Regions from separate parts of the Paenibacillus sp. FSL K6-1230 genome, predicted to be linked through region 3. Evidence: riboswitches for the same ligand, from Rfam matches in the RefSeq annotation. Region 3 holds a riboswitch; each other region holds the start of a gene.

Region 1 (7,896 bases), 4.8 Mb from region 3:
CCCGACCTGAGCGTTCACAAAATGCAGGGCGATGAGTGTAGTCTCCGCAGACGGCAGTGTAATCCCAGCCTTCTCCTCAATCAGCCTGACAGCAGCCTCGCCTACCCTTGTCTCATCAGGATATAGTGTACGTACCTCCCACTCCAGCGGATTCTTAATGGTAACGCCTTCACGGGCACGCACTAGCGAAAAGCTGATATGATCGGACAGTGTCAGTAACAGATTCGGATGGAACGTCTTACTCAGAATATGTGCACCTAGCTTGATGATTTCCTCGGCCAAATAAATATCCTCTATTGGAATAGAGTTCAGCAGATCGTACATTCGAATGTTCTTGGGCGCGACAAAAATCTTCTCCACCATATCTGTCTCTGTCAGCTCATAAGGCGTCTTCAGGAAGCCAACTCCCTTGCCGACCACGAATACTTCTTCTTGCTTGTCATTAATGGCGATAGCTACGTTATTGTTTACCTTTTTAATGACCTTCACAATGCTCACCCCCCTGCTGTAAAAAACGTCTAGCCCTGTATTTACTAGGATGCCAGGCGATTGGCACATCTAAACAAAAAATGACCGAAAGCGATTACAGTTAAGCAATCGAATTCGGTCATGCCTGGTTCGCCCAGTAACAGTCCGTGTAAGTTATATTCTTATTATAGCCAGATAGAGTCAAATGTCAATCATGTTTGTCGAATATTGTTGAATAAAATATTCGGCATAGCATAATGACACCTCCTAGCGTATTAGAAGCAGGATAGCATGTTAGCAGTGTTGATTGACGTGTTGATCGACCTACTAACTTCGATGATTGGTATGTTGATGGTACTAATTGACATGTTAACTACATTTTCAGTCTACTGACTGCCCCTCATTGCTGTGCGAATAGTGGGTACAGCCTCAATCAGCTTGCGTGTATAAGGATGAAGCTCGGATGGAACGAGCTGGCGACTATCGGTCACTACATCCACGATCTGTCCTTCCTGCATAACTGCAATCCGCTCACAGACTTGCTGTACGACCGCCAGATCATGCGATATAAAAATGGCACCCACACCCGTCTCCTGACGCAGGGTGGACAGCAGCTCCAGAATCTGTCGCTGGCTGGATACGTCCAGAGCCGAGGTAGGCTCGTCAAAGACAATCACCTGTGGCTGAATGCTAATTGCCCGGGCAATCATCACGCGCTGCAACTGGCCTCCACTCAGCTCATGAGGGTATCTGCCAGCCATAGCAGGGGAAAGCCCCACACGCTCCAACTGCCGGCCGACCTCAGATGCCATCTGTTGTCTTGGCACTAGCTTATAGTTACGCAGCGGCTCCGACAGGAACTCGCCAATTCGCATCCGGGGATGGAACACGGAGCCTGGCTCCTGAAATACGAGCTGAATCTGTCTGTAATGCTGTCGCAGCGCCTCACCCTGTATACTTGTGACATCCTGCTGTCGATACAGAATGCGACCAGAGTTCACCGATTCCAGGTGAGTGATACAGCGTGCTAGCGTGCTCTTGCCGCTACCGCTCTCACCGACAATTCCGAGCCATTCCCCTCGCTGCAGCACCAGATTGATTGCCTGTAAGGCAGGAACATTTTTCCCATCAGGGAGATGATAGCTCTTGGTCACCTGCTGTAATTCAAGCATGTTCATCCCCCTTTATTTCCTTGGCATTCTCCTTGGGATGTGTCTCTGCTGGGTGAACTTCCGAATCACGTGGGTGCGGCTCACGTAGTGTATCCCATTCCGATATCCGTAGCTCCGGTACAGCCGCCAGTAGCTCGCGAGTATATGGATTACGCGGCTCTTGAAGCACTTGTGAGGTGCTGCCCCATTCCAGAAGGGTTCCCTCCTTCATAATTCCCACTTTATCAGCAATAGAAGCTGCAATCGCCATATGATGAGTAACGAGAATCATCCCTGTCTGCTCGTGGTCACGCAGCATCCTGAGCTGCTTCAGCACCTTGGCTTGTGCCAGCACATCCAGTGCACTGGTCGGTTCATCTGCCAACAGTAGCTTCGGCTGCAGTGTCATAACCATTGCAATGGCCGCGCGCTGCTTCATACCTCCACTTAGCTGGTTCGGATATGCCTTCATAACCCGTTCCGGATCCTTCAGTCCAATATCCTGCAAATGCTGTAGAGCTAGCTGGTAAGCCTCACATCTTGATAATGGTAAATGACTTCGAATCGCCTCGATATATTGACTTTCCATTCTGCGAAGAGGGTTCAAGTAAGCCCCACTATCCTGAAATACCATACCAATCTGCCGCCCACGAACACTCCCCCAATCGCGTGTACCCAGAGCGGTGAGCGAACGGCCCTCCAGCATAATGCCTCCAGCTGTAATCCGACCACCAGCTCCTAGCAGGCCAATCACGGCCCGCAGCAATGTGGATTTGCCACTGCCACTCTCACCGACCAATGCTACAACCTCACCGGACTTCACCGACAGGCTCACGTCATGCAGCGCTGGCCGCTCATTGGCCGTATAGCTGACATTTAGATGCTCTACCCGCAGCAGGCTATCCGAGCCTTCATTCTGACTCTGTACACTGTCAGCGAGAACTCTAGTCATTGCTGTCCCAGCCGAATATGGCGATCCAGCAGGTAGAAATCAATCGGGTACATGGTTGCTCCTGTGACAGAGCTCTTGCTCACAATGTTGATTGGCGTGTAGGTCACGAACAGATAAGGCGCATCATTCATAATCAATTGCTGTGCCTTGGATGCAATCTTGTAGCGCTGTTCCGTCTCAAATTCCGAGGACAGGCTGTTGATTAATGTATCCAGCTCAGGATTGCTGTAGCCACCGATATTCCACTCGGCCCCCGTCTTGAAGTAGAAGTCCAGAATATACTGTGGGTCACCAGTAATTCCCGTATTGATACTAGTCAGCGCCAGATCGAAGTTGCCACTCTTCTGTGCATCCGTCAAATCCTCATAAGAAGTCAGCTCCAGAGCAACACCAAGCTCCTTAAGCTGGGATTGCATGGCCTCTGCCACAATGGAATCCGATTCATAGGAAGCATTCAGAATCAAGCGGAGGGCGAGCCTCTGCCCATTCTTCTCACGGATGCCGTCACCATCGCGGTCTTCATAGCCCGCTTGGCTCAGTAACTTTTTGGACTGTTCGGGGTCATAGGTATAGCCTGTTATCTTGTCGTAGCCGAACGGAAGCGCCGAAGTGAACGGTCCCCTGGCTGCCTGCCCCCCTACCAGCGTGCTGGCATACATCTCTCGGTCAATGCCGTAGGAGATCGCTTGGCGAACGGCAAGATCACTCAGTGCCGGATTATTGTAGTTGAACCAGACAAATTGAGTACGTAATCCTGGGATCTCATCAATCTTGTAACGGGAGCTATCCTGGAAGAGTGGCAGCTGACTGCGGCCTACATTACTCGCTACATCAATCTCTCCGGATTGCAGAGCCATCGCTCTTGTATTATCATCAGCGATGTACTTGAACGTAATGCTCTCTACCTCGGCTGCACCGCCCCAATAGCCTTCATAGCGTTTCGTTTCGATCTTTTGCTCCGGTATATAGGAAGTGACCATGTATGGACCCGTGGCTACAGGCTTGTTCGCAAAAGCAGCCGTGTCCGCTGTCGTGTCCACAATGACAAATAAAGGCTCAGCAATATTGCCCAACAAAGAAGCATAAGGTTCACTGGTCCGAATCGTAAGATTCTGCCCTTCTGAGCTCATGGAAGCTATCGGGAGCGTGGCCCTGCCGCGCGGATTCAGCGAAAGGGAGCGTTCGAGCGAATGCTGCACCGCCTCGGCCGTCACGGGATTACCGTTATGGAAGGTCACCCCTTCTCGAATATGAAACAGCCACGTCTTGTCATCCTGACGTTCCCAGCGGTCTGCCAGCTTGGGAACCATCTGCATCTTCTCATCGAATTGTACGAGTGTCTCGCCAATAGCGGCACGCGTCAGTGTCCAGCCGTTCCATTCCTCAGCTGGATCAAGATTTGTTCCCAGCCAGAACAAGGCCACATTCAAGTGACCACCTGCAGACCCTTCATTTCCAGTAGCTACAGAGTCTGTTGTCGTTCCTGCTCCTTGTGAGCCCTCAGCCCCTCCACCGGAATTCCCTGTTGCTCCCCCTCCACAGGCAGACAGCAGTAGCAGCATCACCAGCCACACCGTCACATTTTTATATTGCAGCCTATTCCAAAATTCGTTCCACCTATTCACGATATCTCCTCCTTGTTTAGCGTCTATGTCTGGGGTCGAGCACATCACGCAAGCTATCTCCCAGCAGATTAAAGATCATCACGGTGCAAAAAATGGCAAGCCCCGGATACATCAGCAGCCAAGCAGCTGTCTGCATATATCTTCGTCCCTCGCTTAGGAGCGCCCCCCATTCCGGCTCTGGCGGCTGTGCGCCTAGACCCAGGAAGGACAAGCCCGAGATGGACAGCAGCATACCACCGATATCCATCATCGCCATTACGACTAAAGGTGGCAGTACATTGGGCAGAATATATCTCAGCAGAATTCGGGCGGGGCATGCTCCACCGAGTGCAGCCGCCGTAACGTACTCCTTTTGCTTGTGCTGAAGCACCATACTTCGCACCATACGGGCATACTTGGCCCACCACACGACAGACAGTGCCACTACGGTATGAAGCAGACCTGGACCAAGCATTCCCGCAACGGCAATGGCGAAGATAATGCCCGGAAAGGCCATAAGCGTGTCCGCAAGTCGCATAAGCACCGTATCCAGCCATTTGCCTGCATAACCTGCCAGGATACCTACCGTCATCCCGATTGCAGCTACCACTGTAACTAACACAAAGGTCATAAGTAGTGAGGTCCTTGCCCCATACAGCACCCGAGACAACAAACAGCGTCCGAGTTGATCCGTTCCAAAGGGGTATTGCTTGTCTGGCGGCTGCAGCACCCTCGTGAAATCCGTGGCATAGGGATCATGTGGTGCCAGTAAAGGCGCGAGGATGGCGAGTAGCAGCCATAGACCAGCCACGCCTAACCAGACAGAGAATAGTCGATGCTGCATCCATAGCCGTATTAGCCGTTGTGTCAACATGCTCATCTAGACATCCTCCCCAAGTCTGAGGCGCGGATCTCTTACATGTGCCCAGATATCTACGAACAGATTAATCGCCACGTACATGACAGCCATCCAGACCACATAGCCTTGAATCAAGGGGTAATCGCGTGCAATAATCGCTTCCAGTGCCAATTGCCCCACACCCGGCCATACAAATACACTCTCAATAATCGCAGCGCCGCCCAGTAAAGCACCCGTGGACATCCCAAGCAGCGTCATGATCGGAAGCAACGCATTCGGCAGAACATACCGCAGCATGACTGTCCTCTCCTGTATCCCACGGGCTCTGGCCCCAGTTACATAATCCTGAGACATCTCCTCCAGCAGCACTGTACGTATCTGTCTGCTATATTGCGCTATCAACGGTACGGCCAGCGTACAGGCCGGGAGGATCAGACTGCGGACACCTGTCCTGCCCACGACCGGGAGAATCTGCAGCTTGACTGCAAAGAGCAGCATGAGAAGTAGTCCCAGCCAGAAGCTAGGCATCGACAGTCCTGCAAAAGAAAAGACCCGAATGAGATAGTCCTTGGCACGGTTAGGCTGCATCGCGGCTGTCATCCCAAGCGGAAATGAAATCAGCACCACCAGTAGTAGAGCAGCACCAGCCAGCTCTAACGTAGCAGGCATTCTGGACAGCAGAACTTCCGTCACTGGACGTCCGTATGTATAGGACATGCCAAAATCACCAGTCAGCGCCCGCAGGACCCAGTAGCCATAGCGGGCAAGAAAAGGCTGATCCAGCCCCAGCTCTGTCCGCACCTGTGCGACTAGTTCCTCCGAAGGGGTGACTCCCGTAGACATCAACATCAGCCTTGCAGGATCGCCCGGCGACAGATAAGTAAGCAAGAAGGTCAGGAAGGAAATCCCCAGCAGCACGCCGACCAGTTGGAGCAATCTTTGTACAATATATCGGCTCACGCCTTTCGCCGTCCTCTCCTGATATGAATAAGCAGCTGAAATAAGCAGTTCTGCAGTTCTGCATTGCTGCCGGTCTGAAATACTGTATTACGAAGTAGGATGCATACTTTCATCCTCATGGAGCAGGCTACGCACATAGCAAAAAGAGCGACCTCTCCCGTGTAAAAAACGGAAAAAAGTCGCTCCAAATAGACAGATTTTCGGTGAAAATCGGACTCCTGTAACACCTTCCTATCTTCCGTAGGCATTGCTGTGTTGTTGAACGGGCAGGTCTCCTGGCTCCAGAATCATCGTCCATACAGCTACCTTCCCGGGGATCACCCAGTGGCATTTGCTGCGACTCCTCTGTTACAGTGGCGGGACCGCGCCGGTATTGCACCGGACTTCCCTTTTAAGCAGCCATCCTTATGGATGGAGCACCCGTTCCATGTATGCAGTTGGTATACCAATCCACCACTATATCGTAATAGCATTATCGTAGCACAGCGTCTTAGAACCCAATCTATCTTTTCCTAGTATAAAGCGCATGGGCGGAATGAGCAAAGTTTTTCTGTTTTCTTCCACTTTCTCAGCATCTCGTTCAACTCAAAATGAAGCGCTCCCACATCCACTTGATGCTCCTGGTAAAAAATGTGGTCGGAAGGGTTCACATTTCACCTGTTCAACTGTATAATAATGACATAATTTAAAGGCTATGCTGCCGAAAGGTACAACCTCGTCAACATTGGAGGTTGTACCTTTTTTGCGTTCATGGCCGAAATACCACCATTATCCCATCCAAGGAGTGAATGTCCAATGCTACTTGAAGCCATCTATCACCGTGCACGTTTGAACTGGTCGTATGCCTATGACCGCAACACCCTCCATATCCGTCTGCGAACAGGTCACAACGACATGGAGCAAGTATCCGCCATCATCGGGGATAAATACGCCTGGGAGCACACAGCTCGCACTCTTCCGATGCGCAGGTTCGCCAGCGATGCTCTGTTCGATTATTGGCAGGTGGAGGTGCAGCCTCCATACCGCAGATTACGATACGGCTTCGAGTTGGAGAAAGACGGCGAACGTCTCTGGATGACCGAGCGGGGATTCGAGACGAACTTGCCGGAGCATCCACTTGAATTTTTCGATTTCCCCTTCCTGCATTCGGCGGATATGTTCGAAGCGCCAGCCTGGGTGAAGGATGCAGTCTTCTATCAGATCTTCCCGGAGCGTTTCGCTAATGGCGATCCCACAATCAGCCCCAAAAACGTAGAGCCATGGGGAGGCGAGCCTACGCCAGTCAATTTTTTTGGCGGGGATCTGCAGGGGGTACTGGATCACCTGGACCATCTGAATCGACTAGGCGTAAATGCCATTTATTTCACCCCGCTGTTCGAAGCCAGCACCAACCATAAATACAACACCGCCGACTACCTGGCGATAGATCCCCATTTCGGCACGAACGAGAAGCTGAAGGAGTTGGTAGACGCCTGCCACGCGCGGGGTATCCGGGTTATTCTTGATGCCGTCTTCAATCATTCCGGCCTCGATTTTCCTTTCTTCAAGGACGTGATGAAGCACGGGGAGGCTTCGCGGTATGCGGACTGGTTCCACGTTCGGGAATGGCCACTACGGATCGAGGATGGCATTCCTACCTACGAGACTTTCGCCTTCGAGCCCATCATGCCCAAGCTGAACACCGAACATCCTGAGGTCAAGGCGTATCTCCTTGAGGTGGCACGTTACTGGGTGCAGGAGATCGGTATCGACGGCTGGAGACTGGATGTCGCCAATGAAGTCGATCACCAATTCTGGCGCGAATTCCGCGAGACGGTTAAAGCGATTAAGCCCGATGCCTATATCCTTGGAGAAGTCTGGCATGACTCCATCATGTGGCTACAGGGGGATCAGTTCGATGCA
Region 2 (7,896 bases), 1.9 Mb from region 3:
CCCCTAAGCTGCCGATTGCTGTGTGTATATTGCTATTCTGAAATTCGCTCAGCCATAGAACCATGACTGGCTATTCATCTAGCCCTCTCTGACAGTCCTTACACCCAGAAAGCCTTAGTGATGATAACGAGCAAAATGAACAGAACCAGAATGGCACCAACTGATGTCCATCCGCCATAGCCTTGGTTAACTTCTCCCACGTTAATTCCCCTCCTTTCTCTAGGGGCTTGATATAGATTATGTAGGATGCCGAGCCAAGGACAGGGCACTATGACAAAAAACAGCCTAATCAGGCATTGGCTCACGTGACCCGTAGGCCACATAGTCCAAAGGCCGTACTCCTTGAGCAGGGCATTTGCTATCGCTGACCATTAATAAGAGACCGCCTCGCAGGCGATCCCTTGCTCTAATGCTTTTGCTATGTCGAACTAAACTCGCTTTGGGAGAGCTTTGAATCCATTACTATATTCGTTAACTACATTTAGTTAAATTAGCTTCATCGGCCACTTGGCAACATTATCACTCATTGATAATGGCAGACACTACACCTAGCCTCTTCAGTTCGTAAATGTATGCCGCCCCAGTGACATTACGGCTGGACGATTGATGCTCCACTCGGAAGTGGCAATCGCCGGATTGTAATAAAATAATGATCCATTCGTCGGGTCTACTCCGTTCAGGGCTTGCCTCGCTGCACGATAGGCGCTTTGGTTGGGAGCCAGACGATATTGACCATCCTGTACTGCCGTGAACTGTCGCGGCTGCAATATGACATCTGGAATCGAGCTTGGAAATAGATCCGATTGAACACGATTCAGAACAACCGCTCCCACTGCTACCTGCCCTTCGAACGACTCCCCTCTCGCTTCACCGTGAATGATGCGGGCCAATTGCTCCAATACTGTCTGCTTCACCTCACCATAGGAGTCCATTTTGGCCTGTGTTGCAGATCCCACGACACCATCTGCTGTCAGACGGTGATCCCGTTGAAATTGCTTGACGGCCGCCTCGGTCTTGACACCAAAGTAGCCTGTAAAGCCTGCATGAAAATATCCGAGCGCATGCAACTGCTCCTGCAGCTTCAATACATGCTCGCTCTGCATTCCTTTACTTAGTGCTTGGGCTTGCGCCGTATTGGGCATCACTAGCAGACTGCACAGACACAGAAGCGTCAACATGACGATCCATTTTTTCATGAGCTTATCTCCTCTTCTTCCTTTTGATACATTCGTGATCAGACTCATGCGCACATTCCTTCCAATTCGCATGAACCATCTGCCACATCCGTTGCAGTGTAACATATCCTTTTCCGCTGGATAACCTTCCATAGTCCTAACCTGCCTACTCCAATTTTCAGGAACAAGTTCCCAGCTTAACCTGCTTCGAAAATGGGTAAACAGCATGTCTTCGCCTCTTTAAATTCAGCAAACAACGATTTATATTTATAGGACTACGGTTACATTTTTGTTACTTTATTCACGGGTCATAAAATACTTGCATTTACATAGATATCTATGTATCATACAAATATGATACATTTTAATGCCGCATCCCTTATAGGGAAAACAAGAGATGCCATGAACAAGCTGATTGTAGCCGAGCTTGAGAAGCATCAGATCTTTGATATTGTCCCCTCTCATGGAGATATCCTGCTTCATCTCTACCAAGAGGATGGATTGTCCATCAAGACACTGGCTGACAGGATTCACCGTACCCAACCAACTGTGACAGTCCTGGTAGATAAGCTACAAAAGTTCGGCTACGTTCAGCGAATCAAGAGCCATCAGGATAGTCGTGTAACGTTAATTCATCTGACGGATAAGGGAAGAGAACTGGAGCCTGTATTTCGAGACATTTCAGACACCTTGAATCAAGCCATTTATGGCAGTCTAAGCCCGGCCGAGCAGGAGCAACTGGAAGTATGGCTAGGCGATATTTTGCAGCGTTTATCGACATAAGATGTGCGCTGTCTTTTTTTAACGAAATACATTGATGTCTATGCAATTAATGATTATCATGCGGCATAATGCACGCGCCACAGGCCATTCGTCGAAATGAGGTTGAACGATCATTGCGCAACAGAAGTTGCAAACAAGCACTTCAGGATTGAAGGCATTGGCCCATTTCAAGGCAGAGTCGCCATGTTGGATAGCTATGCAAAATGCTCATATAATATAGTACCTATATTCAATTTAATGGAGGAATCTAGATGAAACATGTAATCGTATTTGCACACCCGCACACTGACAGCTTTAACCGAGCCATTCTGAACACTACAGTTCAGGCCCTGGAGAGTAACGGGCATGAGGTCATCGTTCGTGACCTGTATGAACTGAATTTTGAGCCTGTACTGACTTCTGCAGACACAGCCGCGATGAGAGCAGGACAGACACCTGAGGATATTAAGACCGAGCAAGACTACATCACGGCAGCAGACATCGTGACCTTCATTTATCCGATCTGGTGGACAGGGCTCCCAGCCATTCTGAAGGGATATGTAGATCGGGTATTTGCCTACGGCTACGCATATGCTTATGAAGAGGCAGGCATTGCCAAGCTGCTCAAGGGTAAACAAGGCCTTATCATTAATACGCACGGAACACCGAAGGAGGTATACGACTCCATTGGCATGACGGATGGTCTGAAGATTACGTCCACGACTGGTATTTTTGATTTTGTCGGTATTGAATCCGTGGACCACCTTCTCTTTGGTGGAATTGGTAGCCTGAGCGAGGAAGCCTATGCTGATATTTTGAGCCAGATCAAAAACCGTATCAGCACACTGTTCCCTCAATAAGTCGAGCAGCTCATGAAGAAGCAATCTCCTCAGACTGCACTATTCAGCATTAGCAGAGCTTGATCAGTTGCACTAACAGCTACAATTCATGAACAAGGAAACAATATAAAGAAAAAACAGGGCTCAGAGGTCAATCACTGTATCATATGTGATATGACTCTGGCCCTTTATCTTCTTACAGAAACATGGCAAGGCTTCCCCTCTACTTGGCAACAGCCTCGGCACTGAAGCGCTCGAATCTGTACTTGAGTAGTCGCTCAGGCAGAGCCTGCAAGCGTTCCTCGTCTCTGGAGGCAACCGCCCAGTCGATTAGAGCATCATAGTCCGCCTCTTCTTCTATCCGTCCAAGCCAGATCGGGCCTTCCGGTGTCTGGATGGACACGACATTCGCAATGTCACACGGGCCAAGACAGCCGGTAATCGTGAGCTGTACGGATTTCAGCAGCTTCTCTTCCTTCCATCTACTCTTCAGCCGATCCATGGGAATACCTGGCTTGCCCTTCTCCGTTCGTCCGCAGCAGCAGCCGTTGCAGACCATCACTTGTCCTAATACTCTTCGTTTCGTTGTCACCTGTTCCATTTGCCCATTCACTCCTGTCCAATTGATTCCCCTCAACACACAACAACACCCCTGCATCCTTATCGGATCAGGGGTGTGTACATACGGAAATAAGCCTGCCAATACTGAGCTACCACAACAGGAGCCTCAGCATTAGGCAATCCTTCCTCCGGCATCTGGCATAGCGGGGCTTTCCCACACTAGCTACGAGATGCTATGTACACCGTTCCTTTCCTCGAAGGGGGTGCTGCTATCGACTTCAGGTAGGTCTTCTGGCTCCCGGATCTATACACAGTCTCCTGTCTTCCCCGGCCAATTGGCAGAGTGACTTGTCTTGGAGTTGTGCTCCCCGGTTACAGCGGCGGGACCGCTAGGGATTCTCACCCTATTCCCTGTTACCCTTTGTGAGATCACAAAGGCACCTGAATTCTAAATATGTTCTAGCTATACAAGCTATGCCAACATTCCACAAATCTTACGTAAGCTGAATCTGTACAGACTGGCCATGAGCTTATTCTGCAATCAAGATGGCACAGTCGCTGTATAGCTAACAGCTAATGGTATTGACACTTCTCCTCATTATATAGAATGATTCCAGCCTTGACGAGCCCCATTTAGACTAAGAGTTCAAAGCTACCGCTTCTGACATAAATCATACGCATTAGCTGACGTTCGTAAATTGACTTGTGTACAACGATGCATAGAACCCCTTACGCTCAAGCAGCTCTTGATGCGTACCCTGCTCGGCAATTCGGCCATCCTTCATAACCAGAATCAGATCCGCATCCTGAATGGTACTCAAACGGTGGGCAATGACGAAGCTCGTTCGGCCTTCCATCAATGTCTTCATAGCATCCTGAATATACATTTCGGTACGCGTATCCACGCTACTCGTCGCTTCATCCAGAATCAGAATGGCAGGATCGGCCAGAATCGCTCTGGCAATCGTTAATAATTGACGTTGCCCTTGGCTCAGATTACCTCCAGCTACCCCCAGATCCGTATCATAGCCATCAGGCAGACGTGAGATAAAAGCATCAGCATTCGCCAGACGTGCCGCCTGTACCACCTCATCATCGCTCGCATTCAGTCGTCCAAAGCGGATGTTTTCCCGGATGGAGCCCGAGAAGACATGCGCGTCCTGCAGCACCATGCCCAGTTGTCTGCGGAGGCTATTTTTGTCCATTTCCTCAATCGGTATATCATCAATACGAATACTTCCGCTGTCGATATCATAGAAGCGTGTCAGCAGATTGACGATCGTAGTCTTCCCAGCGCCCGTAGGTCCCACAAGAGCAATCTTCTGCCCTGCCTGCGCCTCAAAGGATACATCCGTCAGTATAGGATTGTCTGCACTATAGCTGAAGCACACCTTGCTGAAGACGACATCACCCTTTAGCTTACTAGTGCTGGTCAACTGGACCTGTTCTCTAGTCTGCGCTAGAGCATGGGATGGCCTACTCGCATGCTGGATCACACGGTCCCGATCATGATGACTGTCATGATGCTCTTCCCGTTCGGTCTGTCGCTCATCATACTCGGTCTTCATATCCATAATCTCGAACACTCTTTCCGCCCCGGCCACTGCGGATTGGATCAGATTATACTGGTTGGCAAGCTCGGTTACGGGGCGACCGAATTGTTTGGAATAGTTCAGGAAGCTCACAATGACACCGACCGTAGTCCAATCGTGAAAGGCCATCCAGCCTCCAATAGCTGCGATCAGCGCAAAGGTAAAGTTATTCACCAGGTTCATCACAGGCCCAACCATACCGGAATAGATCTGGGCTCGTTTACCTACTCTGTTGACCTGCTGACTAATGTTGCGAAAACGAGTGATCTCGTCCTGCTCGCGCCCGTATTGCTTAACGACCTTCTGACCACCGACAATCTCCTCGATGTATCCGTTCAGATCTCCAAGGTGGCGCTGCTGCTCTTTGAAATACTTTCGGGTTGCACGTGTAATCTGACGGGTAACCAGCAGCACCAGTGGAATGCTTAGCAGCGTCACGGCTGTAAGCGGAACATTCAAGAGCAGCATAATAACCAATGAGCCGATCAGCGTAATCACACTATTCAATAGCTGTGTAACGCTCTGATTCAGGGAGTTGGATATATTCTCAATATCATTCGTCGCCCTGCTCATCAGCTCACCATTACTGCGAGTGTCGAAGAACCGCACAGGCAACAGATGATATTTGGCGAAAAGGTCTCGACGCAGCTCCTTGACCGTTCCCTGGGAGACGCTGGACATGACATAGGCCTGAATCCAGGTCAGGGTGCTACTCAGCAGGTACACCCCTAGGATCAGCAAACATATACGCACCAAGCCGTTATAATCACGTGGAATAATATAATCATCAATGGCTCGCCCGATGAAATATGGGCCTGCAAGCGTGGCCAAGGCTCCCAGCAGCGTAGCCGCATACACCATAAATAGTCCCGCCCGCTGGCGGCCCAGATAGGTCCAGATCCGCTTTAGCGTAGCGATTGAATTCTCCGCACGAACTACGGGGACCGGACCTTGCCCGGGGCCAGGACCACCACCAGGTCCTCTACCGGGAACGAACATTCTCTGGGCTGGTGGCAGGCCTGCCTGAGCTCTATTATCGCTAGCTTTGTGCTCCGTTGGCTGTGACATAGCCATGCCCCTCCTCCCTATGCTGTGATCGGTAGATGTCCTGATAGATCGAGCTTGTTGACAGCAATTCTTCATGTGTCCCCTGCGCAGCAATCCGCCCATCCTCCAGCACGAGTATCAGGTCTGCTCCAACCGCAGTAGACAGACGCTGTGCAATAACAATGCAGGTCGTATCCTTCATCAAGTCCTCAAGAGCTTCCTGGATACGCGCCTCCGTCGCCAGATCCACTGCACTCATGCTGTCATCAAGGATGAGAATGGAAGGGCGCGTCAGGAGCGCACGAGCAATAGAGAGTCGTTGCTTCTGCCCCCCGGACAGGTTGACGCCCCGTTGTCCAAGCTGCGTATCGTAGCCTTCAGGCATATTCGTAATAAAATCATGAGCTTGTGCCGCCTTTGCCGCCGTGATTACTTCCTCATCCGTTGCTTCCGGACGACCATAGCGAAGATTGTCACGGATCGTGCCGCTGAACAGAAGTACCTGCTGCATGACCATCCCGATACTCCCTCGTAGATGATCCAGCTGCATACTCGGTAACGGTGTCCCATCGATTCGAATTTCACCTGCACTCACATCATAGAAGCGTGGAATAAGCCCGACCAATGACGACTTCCCGGAGCCTGTTGCACCGACAATAGCTACAGTCTGGCCAGGGTCTACCGTGAAGCTTACGTCCTTAAGCACCTGTTCACTCCCTGCCTCATCGTAGGCAAAGGACACATGCTCAAATTCAAGTCGCCCTCTGCGGATCACAGCTGTTGCTGCATCCGGCTCCTCTGTAATTTCAGAGCTGGTCGCCAGTACTTCATTGACACGATCCGAAGATACCTTGGCTCTGGAGATAAAGGCCAGCATACCGCCCAACATGAGCATCGACATCATCAGTTGTGTCATATAGTTAATGAAGGCGATCAAATTGCCGACAGCCAGCGTGCCGCCCCAGTGCTGCAGTCCACCGAACCACAGGACCGCCACAATACTGGCATTTAGAACCAGAGTAAGGACAGGCAGATTCAGCGCAATGAGCCGTACCGCCTTGATTGCAGTCCCAGTGTACTCATTATTCACTTGATCGAAGCGGTCTTGCTCGTAATCTGCCCGAACGAAGGCCTTGATGACCCGAACACCGAGCAGACTCTCCTGTAGCACCGTATTGACCCCATCCAACTTGGATTGCATGGCCGAGAATAAGGGAAACGAACGCTTGATGAGAAAAAACAGGATCAAAATCAGCACAGGCACCGATACCAGCAGTACCGAAGTTAGGCTCGGACTAATTGCAATCGCCATAATCAGACTTCCGATCAGCAGCATGGGAGTACGTACAAACATACGCAGGATCATCTGGGAAAAGTTCTGTAGCTGCACCACATCATTAGTTAACCGGGTAATCAGTGAGCCAGTCTTCAGACGATCGAGATTACGGAAAGACAACGACTGAATTTGTTCGAACAATCGAATGCGCAGATCATTACCAAAATTCTGTGAGGCCATGGCAGCAAAAATATTACAACCCACACCCCCCAGCAGACCAATGAAGGCCACGCCTATCATCAGCAGTCCGTTCCGCTGGATGTGTGCGATATCTCCCTTCATAATCCCGTCGTCCACGATGCTCGCCATCAACAGAGGCTGCAATAGGTCCATCGACACCTCCAGCACCATTAACAAGGGCGCCAGAATACAAAAAAGCCAATAAGGCTTCATGAACGATCTCAATTTCCACATACTAGCGCTCCTCTTTCTCTGTATTGGAGTCTTTATCGCTACGGGCAGGCTGCTGCTCCAGCCATTCCATCAGCTCTTGTCTCAGCTTGCCGAAGAGTCGGTTCAGCTCGGCCAGTCGCTCAGGCTCATCCCAGTAGTCGAGCTCGGCATCAGCGATGCAGCGTACCAGC
Region 3 (7,896 bases):
GATGTAGAGTAGTTTTTATTGCGCTGAGAGCTTACTAATTAAGTAAGTCTAATTTTAAAAAAGAATTGTTAACCACCGTGTCCATGCCCGTTTGTTGTTGCTGTAAGGTGTTGCGCATGATCTTTGGAAAGTTCTGTAACAGTTAAGGTAGATGGGAGTAGTAAGCTAAATATTATTAAAATATTGAATAAATTTTTCATAGTTATATTTGCACCTCACTCGCTAAATTATTGAATTCACTCTTTTCTATGCTTGTTGCGTGTACTCTATACTTTTCAAATAGAACCATGCATCTAACAATACTTTTTTCACTATTTATTCTAATAGAAAACTGCAACGCCTGTAGGATATATTGTATCCCTTCATTTCTATTATAAGATAAATGATACTTTGCTAATTCACTTAATAAACACGAGTACTGCTCATCCATGATCTGTTGGTCGTATTCAGCTATTTTGTTCCGGTAACTTCTGACAGAAATATGCGAAGAGAAGCGGTCCAGAACAGAATCAATATTATAGCTGTGACGGTTAGCAGACTGGACTAGTTTATAAATTGCTGTGAATAATTCATCCTCATGAGAGGATATAAAATTTAGATATTTAGGCAGTACTTCAAAATCCCCAGACATCAAACGGTATAGCATTATATTGGCAACCGCCCACTCCTTAAACTGTTCCTTCGTTCGTTTGGAATCTTCTTGAAAATCTTGTTGTAGCCAATCAGGGTTGGCGTACAAATGCACATAGTGAAGAGCTTGTTCATAGTCCTCGTTTTCCTCGCAAACTACTGAGCGTAGCATCAAAGCATATAATGGATATGAGCATAGAGGTCTTTTCGGTTGTCTTTTGTGACTCTCTAAACGTTTTGATTTCGAGCTTCTATGTAATTTATATTCAATAATTGAAATTTTATACAACTGCTGTGCTAGTTCATCTACCTTGTTCCAGCGTCGCAAAGCGCTATAGGTATATGCTAATTTAAGAAGTGCATCCAACTGATCTGACTCGTCGAGATAATTGACATAACCTTCAAATCGAATGGCAGCTCTAAGGTTGGCGTCCAGATCCTGACCAAGCGAAATAATAAACATACGGTAGTGACACAGAGCCAGCCGCTCAGAGTGCTGCATTTTCTCGCTCTCCGCCACGCGCTGGTAGAGCACCATTGCTGCCGCCTTGTTATCCTCTCCGAACCACTGCTCAGCCAGATCGAATAGCATAGGAGTGTATGAGAGATTATCCATAATCTCGTTCGTCACCTTGGTAATACAGTCGAGCTTCCCGAGCTCCGCGCAGCGGCCCAGAAACGGACGCAGCCTTCGCCAATCCGCAGTAGCGCCAGCAATGTACTCATCTATGTATAGTACGTAAAAAATGTCCTTCTGGCAAAGCCATACCCGACGTGATGCCATCCAGATGCTGCATGGAGATCGGGCGAGTTCCGTTCAATATACCGCTAATGGTTCCTGAATTAATGTCAGAGCGCTGTGAGAACTGACTAATGGAAAGTGTATTTGATTTTATATAATGCTCCAACTGATCGCGTATGGTTACTTTCGATTTCACTACTGTATCCTCCCTTGTATCATGTGAAGATAACCTAATGATTTTACTCACTTTATTAAAAAAGTAAATGTATTCCATCTATCGCATTGATTATACATCGTTTTCCAAAATGTGGTCAATTCTGGCGTATTGCATAATATTGAGTAACGAACACGGTTATCGACTGCTAAAGAACATTTCATCGCGGTATTCCGCTTTGCCTGTTCGAATTGTATACTTGTACCAGATTAGAATAATTATTGCGAGCTAGAGCCCTGAATCGACGATGTAAGCGGAATGATCTGTTCAGAAGCAAGATAAGATGAATTGAAGGATTGGGAGGATGGCATGGTGGCACAACGTATGGCAGGTAAAATCGTAGCCTTGGCGGGTCCGCGCAAATCAGCAGAAATGGCAACATTGGTAGAGAAAATGGGAGGTACCGCCTGGCTGCTTCCAGCACAGGGGACGGTGTTTCTGGATGATGCGGAGCTGCGCAAATCCTTGGAGCAATGGCTTGCGGCTCCACCGGAATGGGTGATTCTGACGACGGGCATGGGACTCGACGCGATCTTCAGTGTGGCTGAAGAGGCAGGCGTCGCGGAGCGCCTCTTGGCGGTGCTGCAGCACTCCAATATTGCCGCTCGCGGCTACAAGACCGTGAATGCGCTGAAGAAGAGAGGTCTTACGCCTAGTGTACGGGACGACGACGGTAGTACAAGCGGGCTGATTCGTTCCTTTGGCGAGACACAGCTTCAGGGACAACGTGCGATCCTCCAGCTTCATGGCGAGTCTGCGCCAGAGCTGCTCGCCTGGCTGACAGAGCGAGGCGCGGATGTCACGCAAGTCCTTCCTTACAAGCATATTCCGCCACAGGAGGAGCATCTGGAGAAGCTGCTGCATAGTATCGTTACTCGCGAGCTGGATGCAGTCACGTTCACCAGTCGTCCGCAGATTCATTTCCTCGCAGCGTATGCCCGTGAGAAGGGGCAGTTCGATGAGATGCTGGAGGCTTTTCGTGACAAGGTGGTAGCCGTAGCTATAGGCAAGGTGACAGCACAGGCGATGAGGGAGGAAGGCGTTGAGCCACGGGTTATTCCTGAGGAAGAACGGATGGGCAGCATGATGGTAGAGCTGGGACGTTATTTTGCGGACAGGAGCTGATGTGATTGCAATCCATTTGTGTATTTGCAGGGTCGAATGACGGACGATCTGCGAACTATCGAGAGCAGGCTGTTGCTCTGGGTACTTCACTCGCGAAGCAAGGAATTCGCCTTGTCTATGGCGGCTCCAGCTATGGGTTAATGGGAGCAGTGGCAGATGCCGTGCTGGAGCATGGCGGACAGGTGACGGGGATCATGCCGACAGGGCTATTTCGCGGCGAGATTGTACATACCGGCTTGACGGAGCTGGTCGAGGTAGCCGACATGCATGAGCGCAAGGCGACCATGAATCGGTTGGCAGATGGCTTCATTGCTTTGCCCGGTGGTCTGGGGACCTTTGAGGAGCTGTTCGAGGTGCTATGCTGGGCCCAGATCGGTATCCATACGAAGCCGATTGGACTGCTGAATGTGAACGGCTATTATGATCCTCTGGTAGAGCTGATTCGCCATAGCGTACGGGAAGGCTTCGCCGGGGAGACGCATCAGAATCTGATTCGGGTCGCGGAGCAGGCTGAGGAATTAATCGGACAATTGCAGGCCTATACGCCGCAAACGCTCGGGACCAAATGGAACATCAAGGCACCAGAAGGAGAAGCATGAACAGAGAGCTAGGCAAGACATTTCAAGCCTTTGTACTAGAGGGACGGATACCGTTCCCCTTTGAGACACCTTTGGAGGATGTCCAGCAAGCGCTGGGCACCTCTACTACATATCCTATGGATCAGAAATACGGCTCGTATGCTGTCTATGCGGATGGAGTGGAGCTGTAAAGGACGGGTATATTGCCCGTGCCTGCGAATTTGCCAGCTATGGCTTGCTTGTGGCCGGAAGAGCAACGGCACTTAAGAAGGAGTTCAGACGTGTCCTGAGCCAAGCGAATCTCGACTGATTGAGGCAAGCCTATGCGGGACTGTTTTTGTCTTGCGCTGGTGACGGGGCGAGGGTATCATAGAGAGCATAATCATATACAGCCACAGACTGGGTGCCTTTGCTTCACACAAAGGGTAACAGGGAATCGGGTGCAAATCCCGAGCGGTCCCGCCACTGTAAAGGGGAGGTCTACTTCATCACGTCACTCGAGTACCACTACACGGGGAAGACGAAGTAGACCAACGAGCCTTAGCCAGGAGACCTACCCAGTCTATTTCACCGTAGTCCTTCGCGGAGAGGAGCAAGGTGTACCGAATCAATTGAGAAGTGACCAGCTAAAGTTCACACAGGCTTGCTGAATCCTCGTGTTCAGGTTGACGGCAGACTATGCGGCGCAGCCTGGGACAGGTGTGCCTTGCAGTAGTGAAGGGGTGGCTGTGCTTCTCGTTGTTATTTGAGTACATATTTGAGGCCCGATCCGAACAGGATCAGGGTCTTTTTTAATGGATTCTTCCGCCTGTGAGAGGGAGCGCCTGACGACATACAACCAGACTAAGCACATATAGTGAGCATTTTGCATACAACCATCGAGCGACTATCATCCACAGTACGATTATGCAAACTGCCGATAATAGGTATTTCATTGAATGGAGGAAAGAGTGTGTTCACACGACGTCGATCGATGGTTTTTGCTGTACTGGTGCTTGGCTTTACCTTGTATTTCCTACTGGCCTCTCCACAGGAAGTGTACGCGATGCATATTATGGAGGGCTTCCTGCCACTCGGGTGGGCTGTGTTCTGGTGGCTATTGTTTATTCCGTTCTTCGCTCTTGGCGTGCGCAGGCTCATCCGCATTACGCGTGAGCATCCCGAGCTGAAGCTGATGATGGGACTGGCCGGGGCATTTACCTTTGTATTGTCGGCCTTGAAGCTTCCATCTGTCACGGGTAGTAGCTCTCATCCGACGGGGACAGGACTTGGGGCGATTATGCTGGGTCCACTACCCATGAGTGTAATTGGCTCAATCGTGCTGCTATTTCAGGCTGTTCTGCTGGCACATGGGGGACTCACAACGCTGGGGGCTAATGCCTTCTCCATGGCGGTAGCTGGACCGTTCGCAGGCTATGCCGTGTACAAGCTCCTGATGAAGGGAAAGGGCAGGGAGAACATTGCTGTGTTCTCAGCGGCGGCGGTAGCGGATATGACTACATATCTTGTTACTTCCTTGCAGCTCGCACTAGCCTTCCCTTCCGCTCAAGGCGGGGTGCTGGCATCCTTTGCGAAGTTCGGCGGCGTATTCGCTATTACCCAGATTCCGCTCGCAATAACCGAGGGCTTGTTGACTGTGCTGCTATGGAATTGGTTGAAGTCCTACAGCCCTCATGAGCTATCCATCCTGAGCCGTCATGAGAGAGGAGCGCGCCAAATATGATGAGTAGAGGTCAAGTGGTCTGGATCTTGGTGGCGGTCATTTTACTGGCGGCTCTGCCACTACTGCTGGTGCAGGGGGATTTTGGCGGAGCGGATGGAGCGGCAGAGGCGGTCATTCAGGATATTAGTCCGGAATATGAGCCATGGTTCCAGCCGCTGCTGGAGCCTCCCGGCGAGACGGAAAGTATGCTGTTCGCGCTTCAAGCCGCGCTGGGTGCAGGGCTAATCGGCTACGTACTCGGTCTCATGCGAGGGCGTAGAGAGCAGCGGGCCAACAATCTATCTAATCCATCTAGTGTATCTAGCGTCTCCGATGCCTCGCTATCGACTGAGACTAGAGATGAACAACCGAATAGCAGCGTGATGCATTCCTCCCAGTCTCATGCTAAGAACCATTGATTCGGTCTCGTATGGCAGTCGCTTTCGCAGGTATTCGCCCGTATGGAAATGCGGCTTCGCTGTAGCGCTGCTCCTGCTAGCCTACGTGACGCATCCGTGGGTACAGGCTATTTTATGGTGCTGGCTGGTCGTCTGGACGGTCGGATATGCGGCAGTGTCATGGAAGCTCTATGCCGTCCTGAGCGGCAGCGTATTCCTATTCTATCTCGTGAGCCTGCCTCCGTTGCTGCTGGAGATGGGCTCGCCTGAAGATCACGGGATCGTCTTGTTGGCGAGGGACACATGGTCTGTCTATGTGACACAAGAGCACATTCAGCGGGCGCTGCAGCTAGGAGTTCGAATAGGAGCCTGCACTGCCTGCCTGATGTTCCTGATCCTGACTACTCCATTCGCCGATCTGCTCGGCGTAATGGCGCGAATGAAGCTGCCGGCCATTGTTACAGAGCTGATGCTCATTATGTACCGCTTTTTATTTTTTCTGTCCGACACGGCTTCGGGGCTCATGCGTTCACGGCGGCTGCGTGGGGGAAAAGGTGGTGCCCGCGCCATGATCAGGGATGCCTCTGCGATGGCGGGACAATTGTTCATGAAGACGATGGGACGATACAGAGGACTGGAGCAAGGACTGGCTGTGCGGGGATATGACGGCACGCTGCCGCTATACCTGACTGCCACGGACCCTATGCCGCTCAGGTATCGTATGGAGGGCTGGGCAGGCGTGGTTATTCTTGCTGTGCTGGAGCTATGGTACGTGCTGTTCATCCGCTATTCATCTTAGATCTAAGAACAGCAAGCTTAACAGTGATCGACAGGGGCTCCCCGCTTGCAGCGGCTCTACACTCATACGTGATCTGGTCAAAGGTACCAATCTGATCCTACCCATGGATTAAGTCATGATTAGGTGGTCTTAGCATGAAATTCATATTGGAATGGAACGGAGTTTCCTATCTCTATCCATACACCCGGCTTCCGGCATTATCGGACCTGTCGGTAGCGATTCCACAGGGAAGCCGAACTGCCATCATCGGGCACAATGGCTCTGGCAAGTCTACTATGCTTCTGCACGCGGTGGGCTTGGTACAGCCCTCTGAAGGTAGCGTGGAATTCGCTGGAGCGAGGCTTGGCTACAGCAGGAAGCAGCTTGCAGCACTGCGACAACGGATCGGGCTGGTGCTTCAGGACCCCGAGCAGCAGATTATTATGAACACGCCGCTGGCGGATATCGCCTTCGGATTGCGCAACCTGGGGCTGGATGAGGTGGAGATTGGTGATCGAACCAGACAGGTGCTTGAGCTGCTAAGGCTGCAAGAGCTTGCTGAGGTACCTGTCCATCATCTGAGCCTGGGGCAGAAGAAGCGAACGGCACTTGCCGGAATCCTAGCTGTAAGGCCAGAAGTGCTGCTGCTGGATGAGCCTACGTCCTATCTGGACCCCCATTCCGAGCAAATGATGCTGCAGGGACTAGCTGAGGTACATGCTGCGGGGACCACGGTAGTCATGGCTACCCATGATATGGATCTGGCGTATAGCTGGGCGGATTGGGTGATTGTGCTAGAGAAGGGCACCTGTCGTATGCAGGGGCGCCCGGAGGATGTGCTGGCACAGCAGGAGATGCTTGAAGGGGCAGGACTTGCGCTGCCATTGCTCGTCGAGCTATGGCTCGGGCTTCCGCCGGAACTCCGGAGAGGACGGCCTGCACCTCGGAGCAAGGAGCACATGAAGAAGCTGTTGCGGGAATGCTTAACGGTTCAACAAGAGTCGAGTATGACAATACATGATGGAGATTCATCGAATGGGGGAGACGAATGAGTACACTTGGCAAGCTGCTGGTGATTGGTTTTGGACCTGGGGATATGGAGCATATCACCAAGCGGGCACTGGATGCTCTCGCGGAGAGCGAGGTCATTATTGGCTATAACACCTATGTGGATCTGATCCGGCCGCTGTTGACGGCTGAACAGGAGATTGTGCGTACAGGGATGACGGAAGAGGTGAGTCGTGCCCAGGAAGCGGTGAGACAGGCCGAGAATGGGAAAAAGGTGGCGGTCATCTCCAGTGGAGATGCCGGCGTTTATGGGATGGCCGGACTGATCTACGAGGTGCTGATTGAGAAAGGCTGGACAAGAGCAGAAGGCGTCGAAGTCGAGGTCGTGCCAGGTATCTCGGCTATTCAGTCCTGTGCTTCATTGCTGGGGGCTCCGGTCATGCATGATGCCTGCACTATTAGTCTTAGTGATCACTTGACGCCATGGGAGACTATCATTCGCAGAGTTGAAGCGGCTGCTTCGGCGGATTTTGTAATTGCACTATATAATCCGCGCAGTGGACGGCGGACCCGGCAGATCATGGAGACGCAGGCGATGTTGCTCCGTTACCGTGATCCGAAGACACCCGTAGGACTGGTCAAGAGTGCATATCGCGATCGCCAGCAGGTCATTGTCACGACACTTGAGGATATGCTCAATCATGATATCGGCATGCTGACG
Region 4 (7,896 bases), 4.5 Mb from region 3:
CCGGTGATCGGAATGGGCAAGGGCATCACTCTACTGGAAAAAGGAATTCGGGGCAGATGGCAGTCACCTCAGGCGCTTAAACGGGCTGGCCTGATCTTGCCCCTCTGCATTGCAGGTGGAGCCTATGGAATAACCTGGCTTCTTATTGCGGGGCTCGCCATACTTCATCCGTGGCTTGCTATCGGGGCTGAGATTATACTATTAGCGACAACTATAGCCTCCAAAGGACTCAAGGATGCTGGCATGGCGGTATATCAGCAGCTGGTGCAGGGGAACCTGCCCGCAGCCAGACAGGAGCTGGGCATGATTGTTGGGCGGGATACCAACGAGCTGGACGAGCCGGAGATTACACGGGGTGCGGTCGAGACGGTTGCTGAAAATATCGTGGACGCGATTATCTCACCGCTCTTCTACGCATTGCTTGGTGGAGTACCGCTCGCGATGGCTTATCGCGCGGTGAATACGCTTGATTCCATGGTTGGGTATAAGAACGAGAAGTATAAGGATCTGGGCTGGGCTTCAGCTCGTCTGGATGATGTAGCCAATTATATTCCTGCACGTCTGACTGCGTTGTTGCTCTTCATCGCAGCATGGCTGAATGGCAACAGCGTCAGTGGTAGTATTCAGGCGGTGCGGCAGGATGCTCGTCAGCATCCCAGCCCGAATAGTGGCTACCCGGAAGCGGCTGTGGCAGGTGCGCTGGGCATTCGGCTTGGTGGATATAATGTATACCATGGTGTCCGTTCATTCCGTGCTTACATGGGACAGCCACTTGAGCAGCTGCAGGCTGAGCATATACGCCGAACAGTAAGACTTATGTTCGTAGTCTGTAATCTATTTGTTGGCTTGTGTCTAGCTGTTACAGTCATCTGGCTTCTCATCGCATAAGTCAATTAGTGTAGCTCAGGATAACTTATGAATAAAGGCTGATCTGGAGGTTTGTTATCCATTTCGTTCAGCAGTGTCGGATTATGAGGTCCATGAATCAAGATCATTGAATGTGGATATTACACCATTCACCTTGGATGGGAAAGGAGATCGAGCGATGCGCGACAAAGTGGAGCTAACGCTGGTTCGCCACGGAGCTACACAGTGGAACCGGGAGAAACGCTATCTAGGACACACGGACGAGCCGCTATTGGCAGAAGCACATGATTCGCTTCGTTCATTGGGCTGTTGGCTCTCCGCGCAGAGCTTTGACCGTATCTACAGCAGTGATCTCCGGCGATGTCTGGAGACGCTGGAGTGTGCTGCTCCAGCGCTGCTGCCCAAGACGATTCGTGATGAAAGGCTGCGTGAGCTGCATTTCGGCGCGTGGGAGGGAGAGACCTATGCTACGCTTAAGGAGATCCCGCTATATCGAGCCTGGATTGATGATCCACGTCGATTCACGCCACCACAGGGTGAGAGCTGGAGTAGCATGGAAGCCCGGATGCTCTCTTTTGTGGATACATTGCGGCTGTTGTGCGGTCAGGTCCCATCTGTGGATCAGATGGATATGCAGGGCTCGACTCTCTTAGTCACTTTGCCATCTTTGACTCCTTTGTCCGTTCTGGCTGTTACCCATGGCGGAGTTATTCGTCAGTTGGCTGCCATGACCGTTGCCGGGTTAGACTTCTGGGATGTACAGGTGGAGCCGGGAGGGGTTGTCCGACTAGAGCTTACGTTTACAGCAGATGGCATCATCGGAAGCTACCTTGGACCTGTAGAGCTGGAATAAGGAAGTTGTTTTTTGTTCACTTGTACCAGTAGCTGGCGGTTGTAAGCCTATCTTATTTGGCCTATAATCACTAAGTAAGTGCAAGGGAAGCTGTCCATGTTACAATAATCTCAGCGGATTAGGTCAGCCTGTGGCAGATGTAGTGCAGGCTGTGAAAAGGGAAGCCGGTGCAATTCCGGCACGGTCCCGCCACTGTATGCTAGGGGATGTCGGCAATATGCCACTGTCAGCGGAAGATGACGGGAAGGCTGCCGGGATGCTGCACCCAGCAAGTCAGGAGACCTGCCTACTCTGCTTGGTACCACGATCCTTCGAGGAAAGGACGGCGTGTATTTAGTGATGTTCCATACAGCAGGATCATGCCGTATACACTGGAATGAACACTATAACGACCCGGTCCTCGTGAGAGGTCCGGTTTTTTGTTTTCCATTTTATTAAAGAAGACAGGAGAGAGATCATAATGACGAGAACAATGAAGATATGGATGACGGGGCTGCTGTCCTTACTACTCGTACTGGGGCTTGCAGCATGTGGCAACGGAGCGAATCAGGGGACGACGCAGCAAGGTGCAGAGCAGGAGCAGCAACAGGCGGTGGAGGCCGGTCCTACGGAATATCCGCTTACTGTCAAGGATGCGACAGGGCATGAATTCACCTTCGAGAAAGCACCGGAGCGAATCGTATCTGTCTCCCCGGCGGAGACGGAGGCACTCTTTGCTATTGGACTGGATGAAGAGATCGTTGGGGTGTCAGATTACGATGATTACCCGCAGGCAGCGCTGGACAAGCCCAAAATGGGTGGCATTACAAAGCCGAATGAAGAATCTATCATTGCCGCTCAACCGGATATAGTATTTGCGGGTATCTCATTAAGCGAAGAAGCTACCAACAAGCTAAGATCGCTTGGCATCCAGATTTTCAAGACAGATCCCAAGACCTTCGACGATGTGATGGCTAATATTACGCTCTATGGACAGATTGCAGATCGTCAGGTAGCAGCTCAAGCCGTGACGGATCAAATGAAGGCGGATATTGCTGCGGTGAAGGAAGGCGTCAAAAATATCGGAGAAGACCAGCGGCTGAAGGTGTATGTCGAGTTCTCGCCAGGCTGGACGGTCGGTAAGGGCGAATTCATGGATGAAATGATTACGCTGGCTGGCGGTATGAATATAGCATCAGACATGACGGGCTGGAATCCGATCAGTGAAGAGAAGGTGATTGCTGCGAATCCAGATGTTATTCTATACGGCAGTAATGTAGTGGATTCGAAGACTGGAGAGACGCTGGAGCAGATCATCAAGGGGAGACAGGGTTGGTCGAAGATTAATGCGATCCGCAACAACCGCGTATTCGGACTGGAGGATAATCTGATCAGCCGTCCAGGCCCGCGTGTCACGGAAGGACTCAAGGAGGTTGCCAAAGCAATCTATCCTGAAATCTTCAAATGATCCGTTCACTAGCAGGCTATGGAGCGCTTGGTGGCGCGCTGCTCCTTTTGACGTTGCTCGTCTGCCTGGGGATTGGCTCAGTGCATCTACCCATCTCTCATATTGCAGGCATTCTGGGGCATCAGCTTCCCTGGCTGAAGGAAAGTATTACGCCTTATTGGGAGGCTTCCGCTGAGCAGATTATTGTGCAGGTGCGCTTGCCCCGCGTATTGCTGGGTATGCTAGCTGGTGCAGCCTTGTCGCTGGCAGGAGCCGCTTTTCAGGGAGTGCTACGCAATCCGCTGGCGGACCCTTTTACCCTAGGGGTGTCCTCGGGGGCGGCTGTTGGGGCAGCGGTACTGATTTATTGGGGATTGCAGTATGCCTTCTTCGGTCTATGGACATTGCCGATGATCGCTTTTGTTACAGGAGTTACGACCCTATGGGCCGTCATTACGCTGGCTCGGGAAGGTAGGCGGATTCCCACGAATAGCCTGATCTTGTCCGGGGTGGTCATGCAGTCCTTTCTGGGTGCGGTTGTATCATTTCTAACAGCTATGTCCAAGGAGACGGTCAATGAGATTCTATTCTGGACCATGGGAAGTCTCAGTCTGAAGGGCTGGCCTTATGTATTCCTGCTACTCCCCTATGTGCTAGTCGGCATCCTGTTTCTGTGGAATCGCGCTCGGGTGCTGAACATTCTGGCTCTCGGGGAGCGTCAGGCCGCTCATGTAGGTGTGAAGGTAGACCGCACGAAGCTGTGGGTCCTGATCGTAGCTACGTTATTAACGGCTGCTGCCGTTTCCATTTGTGGCGTGATCGGGTTCGTGGGTCTCGTCGTTCCACATATGATCCGACTCATTACAGGTCCTGATTATCGTCTCATTATTCCCCTTTCCGCCTTGGGTGGTGCGATCTTTATGGTCTGGGCAGATACGGCAGCCCGCTCGTTACTGGCTCCTGTGGAGATTCCTTTGGGCGTGGTGACTGCCTTTGTCGGTGCACCGTTCTTCGCCTTTTTGCTTTATCGCAGCAAGCGACGGGGAGAAGGGGGCTGGATATGAGCAAGACTACTGTAAGCTCTGGTGTAAAGAGTCCCGCGGTGGATGTGCTGCAACTGCATAAGAAATATGGAGAGGTGTCTGCCATCACGGGATTGAACTGGTCCGCAGCACTGGGAGAATGGTGGGGCGTCATCGGTCCGAATGGCAGTGGCAAGTCTACATTAATTCAGCTCTTGTCCGGGGTCGAGCAGCCTGGGAAGGGTGAAGTACGGATTATGGGACGCCTTGTGTCGGAATATCGTCGCAAGGAGCTATCCAGAATCATTGCTGTACTCCAGCAGGAGGGGCTTCCTCCGATGGGCTATACCGTGCGGGATGTCGTGGACATGGGGCGTTTTCCTCATCAGGATTGGCTAGGTAGGGACCATGATGGTGATACGCGTCAGATCACGGAGCAGGTGCTGGAGAAGCTGGAGCTGCTGCCATTGGCAGAGCGCAGACTGGATCAGCTCAGTGGCGGTCAGCGGCAGCGAGTGGCACTGGCGAAGGTGATGGCCCAGGAGCCGCAGATTCTGCTGCTGGATGAGCCGACCACGTATCTAGATATCAGATATCAGCTTCAGTTCATGGAGCTGCTGTCTGAGTGGCGGCAGGAAACGGGGATCACCATCGTTGCAGTGCTGCATGATCTGAATCTGGCAGCACAGTTCTGTGACCGCATGCTGATCCTGCAGGAGGGCCAAGCTGGTATATGTGGTACACCGTCGGAGCTGCTGACGGAGGACACGCTTCGTAAGGTGTATGATATTGATTCACTGGTCATTGAGCATCCCGATCATGGTGCGCCGCAGCTGCTGCTGCGTAGAAGATCACATAGATAGAGACTCAAGGAGAGTACTAGCACCTTGACCGAATACGATTGTGGGTTTGAATGATCTGAAGAGAGCGTGGTAAGCGGAGAGCGGGGAAGCCCTAGAGAAACGAAGTGTCCATCTTTAAGCTTGCTGTTCATCAGCTTTTCCATTTCGTTCATTAGAACAGCAAGCTTAACAAGGGTCGACAGGGCTCCCCGCTTGCAGCGGCTCTACACTCCTATTTGATCTGCTCAGTAACAACATTTGCGAAGGGGATAGCAGGCTATGAATGAAGAATTACAGCAGCTCTTACATACCATTAGACACAATATTGCTGATCAGGAGGCCGAGAGCGCAGCTTCGGCTCACCTGGATCAACTCACGAAGCCGCCTGGTAGTCTTGGGAAGCTGGAGACCCTTGCCATTCGACTTGCTGGAATTACAGGGAAGATACAGCCAGAGTTCACGCAGCGTGCAGTTATTGTCATGGCTGGAGATCATGGTGTATGTGCCGAGGGCGTGAGTGCATTTCCAGCTGAAGTAACCCCACAAATGCTGTACAACATGCTAGAGGGTGGGGCTGCTGTGAATGTGTTGGCTAGACAGGCTACCGCAGAAGTCATCTGTGTCGATGTAGGGGTTAATGCGGACGTGGAGCATCCATCATTAATTAGCCGCAAGATCCGTAAGGGGACAGCGAATATGGCCCAAGGCCCTGCGATGACCCGAGATGAAGCAATACAGGCTATTCTGGCCGGAGCGTCTGTAGCGATTGATGCAGTGGAGCGTGGTCATCGGCTCCTGGTTACCGGGGAGCTGGGTATCGGGAACACGACTGCCAGTGCTGCGGTAGCGAGCGCGCTCACAGGGCAAGATCCGTCACAACTGGTCGGTAGAGGTACAGGTATTGATGATGCAGGCTTGGAACGGAAGATGGATGTAGTCAGAAGAGCACTGAAAGTCAATCAGCCGGATCAGACAGACGGACTCGATGTACTGTCGAAGGTTGGGGGGCTAGAAATTGCGGGACTGACGGGCGTGATCCTCGGCGCAGCCTCCCGTCGCTGTCCAGTCGTGCTGGATGGATTCATTTCCAGTGCTGCTGCGCTAGCTGCCCGTAGTCTTGAACCCCAGAGCGCGTACTATCTGCTGGCTTCACATTGTTCCCATGAGCAGGGGCACGCTGCAGTGATGAAGGAGCTTGCTCTGGAGCCCTTGCTCCAGCTGGATATGCGACTAGGCGAAGGGACAGGAGGAGTTCTGGCTCTGCACCTGATCGATTCTGCCGCCTGCATCATGCGGGAGATGGCGACGTTCTCCAGTGCGGGCGTCTCGGGAAAAGAGGTGGCTTCTTCATGAAGTCGCTGGTGACTGGTGGAGCCAGAAGCGGGAAGAGCAGCTTTGCTGAGCGTTTGTGCATGAGCCGTGCGAAGGAAGCCACTTATGTGGCTACTGCACAGGCCTTCGATGTCGAGATGGAGCTTCGAATTGCTGAGCATCGCCGTCAGCGGGAGCAGACAAGCTTTGCTTGGAAGACAATAGAGGAGCCATTGCAGTTACCTGAGCTACTGCATCATAATGGGCACAGCTCAGATGAATCACCACCACCAGCACTACTGGTGGATTGTCTTACGCTATGGCTGTCCAATCTGGTACTAGCTAATGAAGAGATGGCCGAGCAGACGGCACGAGCAGGAATTACAGCGCTGGAAGAAGCCGTCCGATCATATTCGGGGCCGCTGATTCTGGTAACAAATGAGGTAGGTAACGGCATCGTTCCCGAATATAAGCTGGGCAGGCTGTACCGGGACCTGAGTGGTGTCATGAATCAGCGGATGGCTGCTGTCTGTGATGAAGTATTCCTCGTGACGGCTGGCATCCCTGTTGAGCTGAAGCGGCTGGAGTACAAATGGTAAGCAGAGGCAGAGGGCATTTGGAGGCTGTTGCTGCCGCATTCCAGTTCCTATCCCGCTTGCCGGTGAAGAAGGAAGTGGACTTCACTCCCAAGGTGCTGAGACAGAGCACAATCTACTATCCTCTTGTGGGCCTCGCGATCGCCGTTGTCGTATGGTTCAGCGCTATCGTCTTCTCCTTGGTGCTTCCGGCATTTCCTGCTGCGGTACTAACCTTGATAGTATGGGTATGGCTAACCGGCGGCTTGCATCTGGATGGCTGGATGGATGCGGCCGATGCACTGCTAAGCTATCGTACACGGGAACGGATGCTTGAGATTATGAAGGATAGCCGGGTCGGTGCCATGGGCGTGCTGGCTTGTGTACTGCTACTGCTGCTGAAGCTGTCCTTGATCTATACCGTACTTACCGAAGGTCCCATAATAGCTCTAGTGCTGCTGCCCATGGTCTGGAGCCGTTGGTTCATGGTGAGGGCCATTCATCACTGGCCGACGGCACGTGGGGATGAAGGTCTGGCTGTGCTCTTCAAGGATTTGGGGACCGCTGAGCTCATTCGCTGCACGCTGTGGGCTGGTGGAATCACCCTTTTGCTGGTTGCAGGAGAACTGAGTCTTTACAATTCCAATTATTATTTAGCGGCGTTCGAGCCGATCGGTTATCCTCATACAGGCTATTATGTGCTGTGTTCTGTACTGCTTCCATTAGTGGCATGGGGGATCGGACATGGAGTTGCCGCGCATATCCATCGTCGTCTTGGAGGGTTGACCGGGGATATATACGGGGCACTGAATGAACTGCTAGAAACGGCTTTGCTGTTATTCCTGATCGCGCTGTACGGTATCTATTGACGTATGGATTGGCGTATGGCTGTGACGTTGAAGGGTTCACCCGGAATGCAGGCATGAAAGGAGGAGTCAGGATGGCATCTGATCAAATGGGTTCTGGAAAGAAGGCTGCGGTCCTGATGCTTCAGGGGACA

Evidence for each region. A riboswitch is a leader RNA that binds a small molecule or an ion and turns the genes downstream of it on or off. The one in region 3 is predicted to bind cobalamin.
Region 1: linked by a shared signal. The riboswitch ahead of nikB (nickel ABC transporter permease) and the one ahead of MKX74_RS25885 (energy-coupling factor ABC transporter permease) in region 3 are both predicted to bind cobalamin.
Region 2: linked by a shared signal. The riboswitch ahead of MKX74_RS17385 ((2Fe-2S) ferredoxin domain-containing protein) and the one ahead of MKX74_RS25885 (energy-coupling factor ABC transporter permease) in region 3 are both predicted to bind cobalamin.
Region 4: linked by a shared signal. The riboswitch ahead of MKX74_RS05935 (ABC transporter substrate-binding protein) and the one ahead of MKX74_RS25885 (energy-coupling factor ABC transporter permease) in region 3 are both predicted to bind cobalamin.

What each region holds. Positions count from the first base shown of each region.
Region 1 covers NZ_JBBOCK010000001.1:1,057,044-1,064,939, reverse strand. Annotated here, with positions in the region: gene MKX74_RS04600 (PRD domain-containing protein) at 1-489, opposite strand, end outside; gene MKX74_RS04595 (ABC transporter ATP-binding protein) at 855-1,640, opposite strand; gene MKX74_RS04590 (ABC transporter ATP-binding protein) at 1,633-2,571, opposite strand; gene MKX74_RS04585 (ABC transporter substrate-binding protein) at 2,568-4,196, opposite strand; gene nikC (nickel transporter permease) at 4,213-5,055, opposite strand; gene nikB (nickel ABC transporter permease) at 5,056-5,994, opposite strand; cobalamin riboswitch at 6,243-6,433, opposite strand; gene MKX74_RS04570 (glycoside hydrolase family 13 protein) at 6,790-7,896, shown strand, end outside.
Region 2 covers NZ_JBBOCK010000001.1:3,934,883-3,942,778, forward strand. Annotated here, with positions in the region: gene MKX74_RS17365 (YjcZ family sporulation protein) at 99-200, opposite strand; gene MKX74_RS17370 (cell wall hydrolase) at 558-1,196, opposite strand; gene MKX74_RS17375 (MarR family winged helix-turn-helix transcriptional regulator) at 1,530-1,958, shown strand; gene MKX74_RS17380 (NAD(P)H-dependent oxidoreductase) at 2,210-2,797, shown strand; gene MKX74_RS17385 ((2Fe-2S) ferredoxin domain-containing protein) at 3,000-3,377, opposite strand; cobalamin riboswitch at 3,602-3,797, opposite strand; gene MKX74_RS17390 (ABC transporter ATP-binding protein) at 4,018-5,997, opposite strand; gene MKX74_RS17395 (ABC transporter ATP-binding protein) at 5,969-7,726, opposite strand; gene MKX74_RS17400 (PadR family transcriptional regulator) at 7,728-7,896, opposite strand, start outside.
Region 3 covers NZ_JBBOCK010000001.1:5,837,130-5,845,025, reverse strand. Annotated here, with positions in the region: gene MKX74_RS25910 (transcriptional regulator) at 203-1,246, opposite strand; gene MKX74_RS25905 (hypothetical protein) at 1,353-1,568, opposite strand; gene MKX74_RS25900 (uroporphyrinogen-III synthase) at 1,899-2,711, shown strand; gene MKX74_RS25895 (LOG family protein) at 2,717-3,310, shown strand; gene MKX74_RS25890 (hypothetical protein) at 3,307-3,480, shown strand; cobalamin riboswitch at 3,674-3,864, shown strand; gene MKX74_RS25885 (energy-coupling factor ABC transporter permease) at 4,263-5,012, shown strand; partial or broken gene MKX74_RS25880 (energy-coupling factor ABC transporter substrate-binding protein) at 5,012-5,275, shown strand; gene cbiQ (cobalt ECF transporter T component CbiQ) at 5,394-6,188, shown strand; gene MKX74_RS25870 (energy-coupling factor ABC transporter ATP-binding protein) at 6,323-7,219, shown strand; gene cobJ (precorrin-3B C(17)-methyltransferase) at 7,216-7,896, shown strand, end outside.
Region 4 covers NZ_JBBOCK010000001.1:1,355,240-1,363,135, forward strand. Annotated here, with positions in the region: gene cbiB (adenosylcobinamide-phosphate synthase CbiB) at 1-888, shown strand, start outside; gene MKX74_RS05930 (histidine phosphatase family protein) at 1,046-1,720, shown strand; cobalamin riboswitch at 1,824-2,024, shown strand; gene MKX74_RS05935 (ABC transporter substrate-binding protein) at 2,178-3,167, shown strand; gene MKX74_RS05940 (FecCD family ABC transporter permease) at 3,164-4,210, shown strand; gene MKX74_RS05945 (ABC transporter ATP-binding protein) at 4,207-5,031, shown strand; gene cobT (nicotinate-nucleotide--dimethylbenzimidazole phosphoribosyltransferase) at 5,290-6,363, shown strand; gene cobU (bifunctional adenosylcobinamide kinase/adenosylcobinamide-phosphate guanylyltransferase) at 6,360-6,920, shown strand; gene cobS (adenosylcobinamide-GDP ribazoletransferase) at 6,914-7,765, shown strand; gene MKX74_RS05965 (cobyric acid synthase) at 7,837-7,896, shown strand, end outside.